2 regions of the Bacillus tequilensis genome follow, and region 2 is predicted to be linked to the other one. Evidence: a T-box and tRNA genes for the amino acid it is inferred to sense, from the RefSeq annotation. Region 2 holds a T-box; the other holds one or more tRNA genes.

Region 1 (4,424 bases), 1.9 Mb from region 2:
GTCCTTTCCGGAGCATTCGGTGGTTACAGTCATGACCCATTCTCTATGAGTAAAGCTGGAATCCGAAGTGCAGCCGGACAATCACCTGCTATTTACGGCTGTGATTATGCAAGAGGGTGGCTTGAAACAGCAAATATTGAAGATTCGATTGATGTAAACTGCAACAGCGAGCTGCTATCGTATGGGAAAAGCGGGGGGAATTCCGCAAATCAGTATGCACCTGGCAAATCCTGCTATTCAGTCAGGGCATTTTAAAACCAAATTACAAACGATCAGCATAAGAACATATTGGACTCTTCAACAGCAGAAGGGAAGCGGCTGAATGCCATGCTCAGCAAAATTGCTGACAGACTTTAAGAGTTGGGGAACCAAGGTGTCCCTGTTCTGTTCAGGCCGCTGCATGAAATGAACGGTGAATGGTTTTGGTGGGGACTTACATCATATAATCAAAAAGATGATGTAAGAATCTCTCTATATAAACAGCTCTACAAGAAAATCTATCATTCGGACATTCAATAAGGGAGAAATATGGAATGGAGATTCTTTAACGCCTATCATTGAGTGAATATAAAGCAAAAGGTGCTCAAGAGTTTTCTTGAGCACCATCACACCTGATCAGGCATTCATATCGCCTAACCCAGGGCTGTGTTCATTTGGCATTTCCGGAAGCACTGGAACAGGGAAACCTGCCGGAGGGTCTATCACTTGTAACTCTCCGCCATTTCTGCTTGGAGATGTTCCTTGATAGATTTCTCCGATTCTTGTTTCATCCAATCTGAAATTAAATTGTGCATTGTGGTAGCCCAATTCGACATATTTTCTGCACTCAGGATATTTATTGATGTCGTAATTCGGCACAGGTAAGAGCTTCGCCCACTCAACGCCCAATGTTTCGAGTGCTTTCGCAAACGCATTTTGGTGAGCATTGTCGCGTACAATAAGAAAAGCAAGAGTCTCCCGAAACGTCTGATTCGTGCTCATTTCGTAAATCCTTGTTTTTTGCAGCACGCCTGTTGACTCAAGAAGCAGGTTATCCAACAGGTCGGTAATTAAGTTTCCGTGGTTATACACCCATGACCCGTTCCACGGATTGCCCCCTGCATCAACAGGAAGGGAACTTTGCGCCCCAATAATATAATGATGAGGATTAGCATGTTTAACAGCTTCATTAAGTGGTGCCTGATCTGCACCTTGACTGCCGACACCTTCACCGCCTGATTCATCTAATAAAGCATTAATTGTGTTTTGCACCAGCTCAACGTGGGCAATCTCCTCTAAAAAAATGCCACGCAGCAAATCGCGGTACTGTTTCTGCTTTCCTCTGAAATTCGAGCTTTGGAAAAAAACTGCATCATCGTACGCATTTCTCCGTAATGACCGCCTAATATCTCCTGCAGGACCTTTGCAGCTGCCGGATCTGGCTTATCCGGTTTAATGATGTTTATCAGTTCTTCTTTGTAGTAATACATACACGCCTCATTCCCTCTCAAGTGATCTTTTATATTGTTTGTAAGATGAGATGAAATATATACATTAAATATGTGAAAAAAGATAATAAAAAATATAGGGAAAGTGTTGACCAAATAAAACGGGCATGGTATATTATTAAACGTCGCTGATGAACAGCGTGAAACAAAACGAAAAACAAAAAAAGTTTTTCTAAGGTGTTTACAAGATTTTTAAAATGTGTATAATAAGAAAAGTCGAATTAAACATTCGAGAAGAAACATTTTAAAAACTTCTTGACTTCAACATCAAATGATAGTATGATAGTTGAGTCGCTTGATAAGCGCCCGTAGCTCAATTGGATAGAGCGTTTGACTACGGATCAAAAGGTTAGGGGTTCGACTCCTCTCGGGCGCGCCAATACAAAATACCACGCGGGTGTAGTTTAGTGGTAAAACCTCAGCCTTCCAAGCTGATGTCGTGAGTTCGATTCTCATCACCCGCTCCATTAATTGAATGATCTTTGAAAACTAAACAAGACAAAACGTACCTGTTAATTCATTTTTAAACAAATCGCACAGCGATGTGCGTAGTCAGTCAAACTTTTATCGGAGAGTTTGATCCTGGCTCAGGACGAACGCTGGCGGCGTGCCTAATACATGCAAGTCGAGCGGACAGATGGGAGCTTGCTCCCTGATGTTAGCGGCGGACGGGTGAGTAACACGTGGGTAACCTGCCTGTAAGACTGGGATAACTCCGGGAAACCGGGGCTAATACCGGATGGTTGTTTGAACCGCATGGTTCAAACATAAAAGGTGGCTTCGGCTACCACTTACAGATGGACCCGCGGCGCATTAGCTAGTTGGTGAGGTAATGGCTCACCAAGGCGACGATGCGTAGCCGACCTGAGAGGGTGATCGGCCACACTGGGACTGAGACACGGCCCAGACTCCTACGGGAGGCAGCAGTAGGGAATCTTCCGCAATGGACGAAAGTCTGACGGAGCAACGCCGCGTGAGTGATGAAGGTTTTCGGATCGTAAAGCTCTGTTGTTAGGGAAGAACAAGTACCGTTCGAATAGGGCGGTACCTTGACGGTACCTAACCAGAAAGCCACGGCTAACTACGTGCCAGCAGCCGCGGTAATACGTAGGTGGCAAGCGTTGTCCGGAATTATTGGGCGTAAAGGGCTCGCAGGCGGTTTCTTAAGTCTGATGTGAAAGCCCCCGGCTCAACCGGGGAGGGTCATTGGAAACTGGGGAACTTGAGTGCAGAAGAGGAGAGTGGAATTCCACGTGTAGCGGTGAAATGCGTAGAGATGTGGAGGAACACCAGTGGCGAAGGCGACTCTCTGGTCTGTAACTGACGCTGAGGAGCGAAAGCGTGGGGAGCGAACAGGATTAGATACCCTGGTAGTCCACGCCGTAAACGATGAGTGCTAAGTGTTAGGGGGTTTCCGCCCCTTAGTGCTGCAGCTAACGCATTAAGCACTCCGCCTGGGGAGTACGGTCGCAAGACTGAAACTCAAAGGAATTGACGGGGGCCCGCACAAGCGGTGGAGCATGTGGTTTAATTCGAAGCAACGCGAAGAACCTTACCAGGTCTTGACATCCTCTGACAATCCTAGAGATAGGACGTCCCCTTCGGGGGCAGAGTGACAGGTGGTGCATGGTTGTCGTCAGCTCGTGTCGTGAGATGTTGGGTTAAGTCCCGCAACGAGCGCAACCCTTGATCTTAGTTGCCAGCATTCAGTTGGGCACTCTAAGGTGACTGCCGGTGACAAACCGGAGGAAGGTGGGGATGACGTCAAATCATCATGCCCCTTATGACCTGGGCTACACACGTGCTACAATGGACAGAACAAAGGGCAGCGAAACCGCGAGGTTAAGCCAATCCCACAAATCTGTTCTCAGTTCGGATCGCAGTCTGCAACTCGACTGCGTGAAGCTGGAATCGCTAGTAATCGCGGATCAGCATGCCGCGGTGAATACGTTCCCGGGCCTTGTACACACCGCCCGTCACACCACGAGAGTTTGTAACACCCGAAGTCGGTGAGGTAACCTTTTAGGAGCCAGCCGCCGAAGGTGGGACAGATGATTGGGGTGAAGTCGTAACAAGGTAGCCGTATCGGAAGGTGCGGCTGGATCACCTCCTTTCTAAGGATATATACGGAATATAAGACCTTGGGTCTTATAAACAGAACGTTCCCTGTCTTGTTTAGTTTTGAAGGATCATTCCTTCGAAACGTGTTCTTTGAAAACTAGATAACAGTAGACATCACATTCAATTAGTAAGACAAGATATCACATAGTGATTCTTTTTAACGGTTAAGTTAGAAAGGGCGCACGGTGGATGCCTTGGCACTAGGAGCCGATGAAGGACGGGACGAACACCGATATGCTTCGGGGAGCTGTAAGCAAGCTTTGATCCGGAGATTTCCGAATGGGGAAACCCACCACTCGTAATGGAGTGGTATCCATATCTGAATACATAGGATATGAGAAGGCAGACCCGGGGAACTGAAACATCTAAGTACCCGGAGGAAGAGAAAGCAAATGCGATTCCCTGAGTAGCGGCGAGCGAAACGGGATCAGCCCAAACCAAGAGGCTTGCCTCTTGGGGTTGTAGGACACTCTGTACGGAGTTACAAAAGAACGAGGTAGATGAAGAGGTCTGGAAAGGCCCGCCATAGAAGGTAACAGCCCTGTAGTCAAAACTTCGTTCTCTCCTGAGTGGATCCTGAGTACGGCGGAACACGTGAAATTCCGTCGGAATCCGGGAGGACCATCTCCCAAGGCTAAATACTCCCTAGTGACCGATAGTGAACCAGTACCGTGAGGGAAAGGTGAAAAGCACCCCGGAAGGGGAGTGAAAGAGATCCTGAAACCGTGTGCCTACAAGTAGTCAGAGCCCGTTAACGGGTGATGGCGTGCCTTTTGTAGAATGAACCGGCGAGTTACGATCCCGTGCAAGGTTAAG
Region 2 (4,424 bases):
CAATTGACACTTCATGTCCAAGGAAACGGTGTCCCTGTGTTGTCCGTCCAGACTCAACGTTTGTGATCGAAAATGGGATGACATCCTGTCCAAATAAAGCAACAATCCATTTGATCGGCCGGATATAACGCAAATCTTCATTTCCCCAGCGCATGTTTTTCGGGAAATGCAAGCTCGTAACTAAACTGCCCAGTTCCGGCAGAAGAGACTTTGTTTCTTGACCGGCTTGGAATTTTTGCACGAATACATACTCTATGCCTTTTACTTCTTTGATGTACAGGTCTTTTACGTCTGCGCCTTGGCCTTTTGAAAAGCCGATTGCCGCTTTTGTCCAGTTACCGTCTGCATCAAGGGCAATTTTTTTCGCTGGCCCTTTTGCTTCTTCTTTTATATCATCCTGCTTTTCTGCTACATCTTTCACGAAAACAGCAAGACGTCTAGGTGTATTGAAGAGCTTCACTTCACCGTGGGTGATATTTTTTTCTTTAAGCCAGCCTGTCAGCTTCTCGCCAAGCTGAATCATGCTTTCATTCAAAAAGCGCGCCGGCATTTCCTCTAATCCGATCTCTAAAAGTAAATCCTGTTTACTCATGAGAAGAACCCTCCCCTTTAAGCATTGGGAACCCTAGTTTTTCTCGTTCCTCGTAGTAGGTTTTTGCTACTTTTCTCGCTAAATTCCGCACTCTCGCAATATATCCTGTCCGCTCAGTAACAGAGATCGCACCTTTGGCATCAAGCAAGTTGAAGGTATGCGAGCATTTCAGCACATAATCATATGCTGGATGAACAAGTCCGTTGTCCATTTGATTGATCGCTTCTTTTTCATACGTGCTGAACAATTGGAACAGCATATCGACATTTGATGTTTCAAACGTATAAACGGAATGCTCATATTCCGCCATCATGAATAAATCTTTCACTGTAAATCCTGACGTCCATTCCAAATCAAAAACATTCTCTTTATCCTGGATATAAGACGCAAGACGTTCAATTCCGTACGTAATTTCTACTGAAACCGGTTTACACTCAAGTCCTCCGACCTGCTGAAAATACGTAAATTGTGTAATCTCCATTCCGTCAAGCCATACTTCCCAGCCGAGACCCGCACAGCCTAAAGACGGATTCTCCCAGTTGTCTTCAACAAAGCGGATATCATGCTCAAGCGGATCAATTCCCAGTGCGCGCAAGGAATCTAAATACAGCTCTTGAATGTTATCCGGAGACGGTTTGATAATCACCTGAAACTGATGATGCTGATACAGTCTGTTTGGATTCTCCCCGTATCGTCCGTCGGCAGGACGTCTGGAAGGCTCCACGTAAGCCACTTTCCACGGTTCAGGCCCAATACTGCGCAAAAATGTATACGGGCTCATCGTGCCGGCTCCTTTTTCTACATCGTAAGCCTGCATCAGCACACAGCCCTGACTGGACCAATGCTTTTGCAAGGTTAGAATCATGTCTTGAATATTCATTTCAAGCACCTCCACTTTTCTTTCATAAGATGACTGCGGCGGCAACCAAAAAACTCCCGTCTCTATGCTTGCCTGCCGCAAACATAGGGACGAGAGTTCTCCCGCGGTTCCACCCTAGTTGCTGAGAACAAAATCCCAGCCTCTTTTTTTAAAATTGCTCAAGAATGCCTTTCGTTGCGTGCTCATCCTTAGCTTACACCGCCCTAAGGTCGCTTTCATGAGGTAACCGCAAGTACTTCTTTCTCTCACTGCAACATATTTTATAATAAATGATCATATAAAAAGATGGACCAGATGTCAACTTTTGTTTTCACCTAAAAGATGCTTCATGCTTTCCATTTGATCTAAAAAGCGCTTTGATTTTAAATATAACCCTGAATATTCATCATAATATAAATCAATCACTTGCTTTAATTCAGCTTTTGTTTCCTGTTTTAAGGACACATTGCCCAGCCTCGAAAGATCGAAGTAATAAAACAGCCTCAACAGCCTTGCCGTTTGCGGCTTAATCGGGACCCTGTAAGGATCTTTTTCAAAACAGCGATGGCAAATAAAACCGTTATCGCGGACAGAGAAATGAAAGGTCCCGTCCTGGCTTTTACAATGCACGCAGTGATTCAGCTCAGGATACAGCCCCATGACACCCAGCATTTTCATTTGAGCAATGAATAAGATGACATCCGGATCTGTTCCTTCATTCAGCTGTTTAAACGACTCTAAAATAAATTCAAATAAAAAAGGGTTTGGCTTCTTTTCTTCTGTGCCTTTATCGACTAGCTCAGCAATATAGGCAGCATATGCTGTTAAAAACAAATCTTCCCTAATGCCTCTCATGCTGAGGATCATTTCACCCTGCTGAAGCGTTCCGAGACCCGTTGTTTTTTGCATTAAGAATGAACCATACAAAAAGGGCTGGCTGACTGCTGATAAACGGCTGTTCGGTTTTTTGGCGCCTCGTGCCATCACACCTATTTTTCCGTGTTCTCTTGTCAGTAAAGTAACGATTTTATTCGTCTCTCCGTAATCATTTGTGCGAAGAACGATTCCTTCACATTTTGTCAGCATTTCCGCACCTTCCTAAAGCAGGAGCGGCCAAGAGGTCTATAAAATTGGATAATCAAATCGGGCTAGCTCATCTTCTAGTTCTTCGGGTCTTTCCATGTTCTCTTTTTCCAGTTCTTTAAAAAGAAGATACGTATCAACATTTCCTGTTTGAGAAAATACGTTCCAGGTAAAATTCAACACAAGAAACCCACCTTTCTGTAGTTAAACTAGCTTACCTAAACTCCAAATTCTTACCTTTATCTTGACCAGATGTCCTCCATTTCATGTTAAACAAAATTTGCTAATGTATCCCGGTTCCTGTGAGATCATGACACAGCAAGAAATTAATATTCATCCTCTTTAAAGCCAAAATCGCGAAGCTGGGACATTTTATTACGCCAGTCTTTCTGCACTTTGACCCACAATTCAAGGTAGACACGGGAGCCTAACAGCGCTTCAATATCCGCTCTCGCCCTTTTTCCGACCTCTTTCAGCAGGCTTCCTTTTTTCCCGATCACAATGCCTTTCTGGGAATCCCGTTCGACCACAATCGTTGCCGCTACGTGCACGGAACCGTTGTCCTGCCCTTTGATGGACTCTATGGCCACCGCAATACTGTGCGGAATTTCTTCTCTCGTCAGATGCAGCACCTTTTCCCTGATTAGTTCAGAAATGATAAACCGTTCCGGGTGGTCTGTCACCTGGTCACTTGGATAGAATTGCGGTCCTTCAGGCAAATACGCTTCTATCTGCGTAAGCAATGTTTCGATATTATTTCCTTCTAGAGCAGAAATCGGAACAATTTCCTTAAAAGGATAACGTTTGCGATATTCGTCAATTAACAGAAGCAATTGATCAGGATGAATTTTGTCAATTTTGTTTACGATTAAAAATACAGGCGTAGACATGTTCTGCAATTTTTCAATGATGAATTCGTCGCCTTTCCCGTACCCTTCCTCGGCATTGATCATAAACAAAACCAAATCAACTTCTTTTAATGTATTTTGCGCCACTTTCATCATAAAGTCCCCAAGCTTATGCTTAGGTTTGTGAATCCCTGGTGTGTCAATAAAAATCGTTTGTGATGTGCCTGTCGTCAAAACTCCTTGCACCTTGTTTCTCGTCGTTTGGGGCTTATCGCTCATAATCGCGATTTTTTGTCCAACGACTCTGTTCAAAAATGTAGATTTTCCTACGTTTGGTCTTCCAATAATAGATACAAATCCCGATTTAAAACTTTCGTTCGTCATGTAAATCCTCCGATGAAAATGCGCCTGGCAATAATTCTTCCACAGTCATTTCTTTTATTTGTCCTTGTAAATTGGTCAGTATGACAATAACTTCCTTTGTGCAAAGTTCAGAAATCACCTGACGGCAGGCTCCGCATGGAGATACCGGTCCAGGGGTGTCAGCCGCAACGGCCAGCATCTGAAACTCTGTATCCCCCTCAGAAACAGCTTTAAATAAAGCGGTACGCTCAGCGCAATTGCACATGCTGTATGCCGCGTTCTCAATATTGCAGCCTCTGTACACTTTTCCATCCTTGGTAAGAAGAGCGGCTCCTACTTGGAACTTGGAATAGGGCGCATATGCCATATCTCGCGCTTTTAAAGCTTCTGTTATTAACTCTTGTCTGTTCATGTGTACATTCCTCTCTTACCTCTAATGGTACCGCTATCACTTTATATTTTACATAATCGCGCGCTTTTTTTCACGCCCATTTCTAAAAATGTAAAATAAATGTAAGAATTTTCAGCTATTACAGCTTTGGCAAAAAAATTAGTAAACCAATGATACACGAAATCACGGCAAAAACGCAAACAGCCCCGGCGGCAGCGTCCTTAGCCGCTTTAGCGAGAGGGTGATGTTTGTCTGTTATTAAATCAACCGTATGTTCCACGGCTGTAT

What was found. The T-box of region 2 lies ahead of glyQ (glycine--tRNA ligase subunit alpha). A T-box ahead of a tRNA ligase gene usually reads a tRNA of that ligase, here a tRNA-Gly.
Region 1: it encodes a tRNA-Gly, which carries the amino acid that the T-box ahead of glyQ (glycine--tRNA ligase subunit alpha) is inferred to sense. The anticodon was not compared.

What each region holds. Positions count from the first base shown of each region.
Region 1 is NZ_CP048852.1:607,149-611,572, forward strand. Features, by position in the region: partial or broken gene gmuG (mannan endo-1,4-beta-mannosidase) at 1-504, shown strand, start outside; partial or broken gene G4P54_RS03230 (manganese catalase family protein) at 616-1,469, opposite strand; tRNA gene G4P54_RS03235 (tRNA-Arg) at 1,790-1,866, shown strand; tRNA gene G4P54_RS03240 (tRNA-Gly) at 1,881-1,954, shown strand; rRNA gene G4P54_RS03245 (16S ribosomal RNA) at 2,052-3,601, shown strand; rRNA gene G4P54_RS03250 (23S ribosomal RNA) at 3,771-4,424, shown strand, end outside.
Region 2 is NZ_CP048852.1:2,479,279-2,483,702, forward strand. Features, by position in the region: gene glyS (glycine--tRNA ligase subunit beta) at 1-592, opposite strand, end outside; gene glyQ (glycine--tRNA ligase subunit alpha) at 585-1,472, opposite strand; T-box leader at 1,555-1,730, opposite strand; gene recO (DNA repair protein RecO) at 1,770-2,537, opposite strand; gene G4P54_RS13265 (YqzL family protein) at 2,574-2,717, opposite strand; gene era (GTPase Era) at 2,861-3,766, opposite strand; gene G4P54_RS13275 (cytidine deaminase) at 3,747-4,157, opposite strand; gene G4P54_RS13280 (diacylglycerol kinase family protein) at 4,276-4,424, opposite strand, start outside.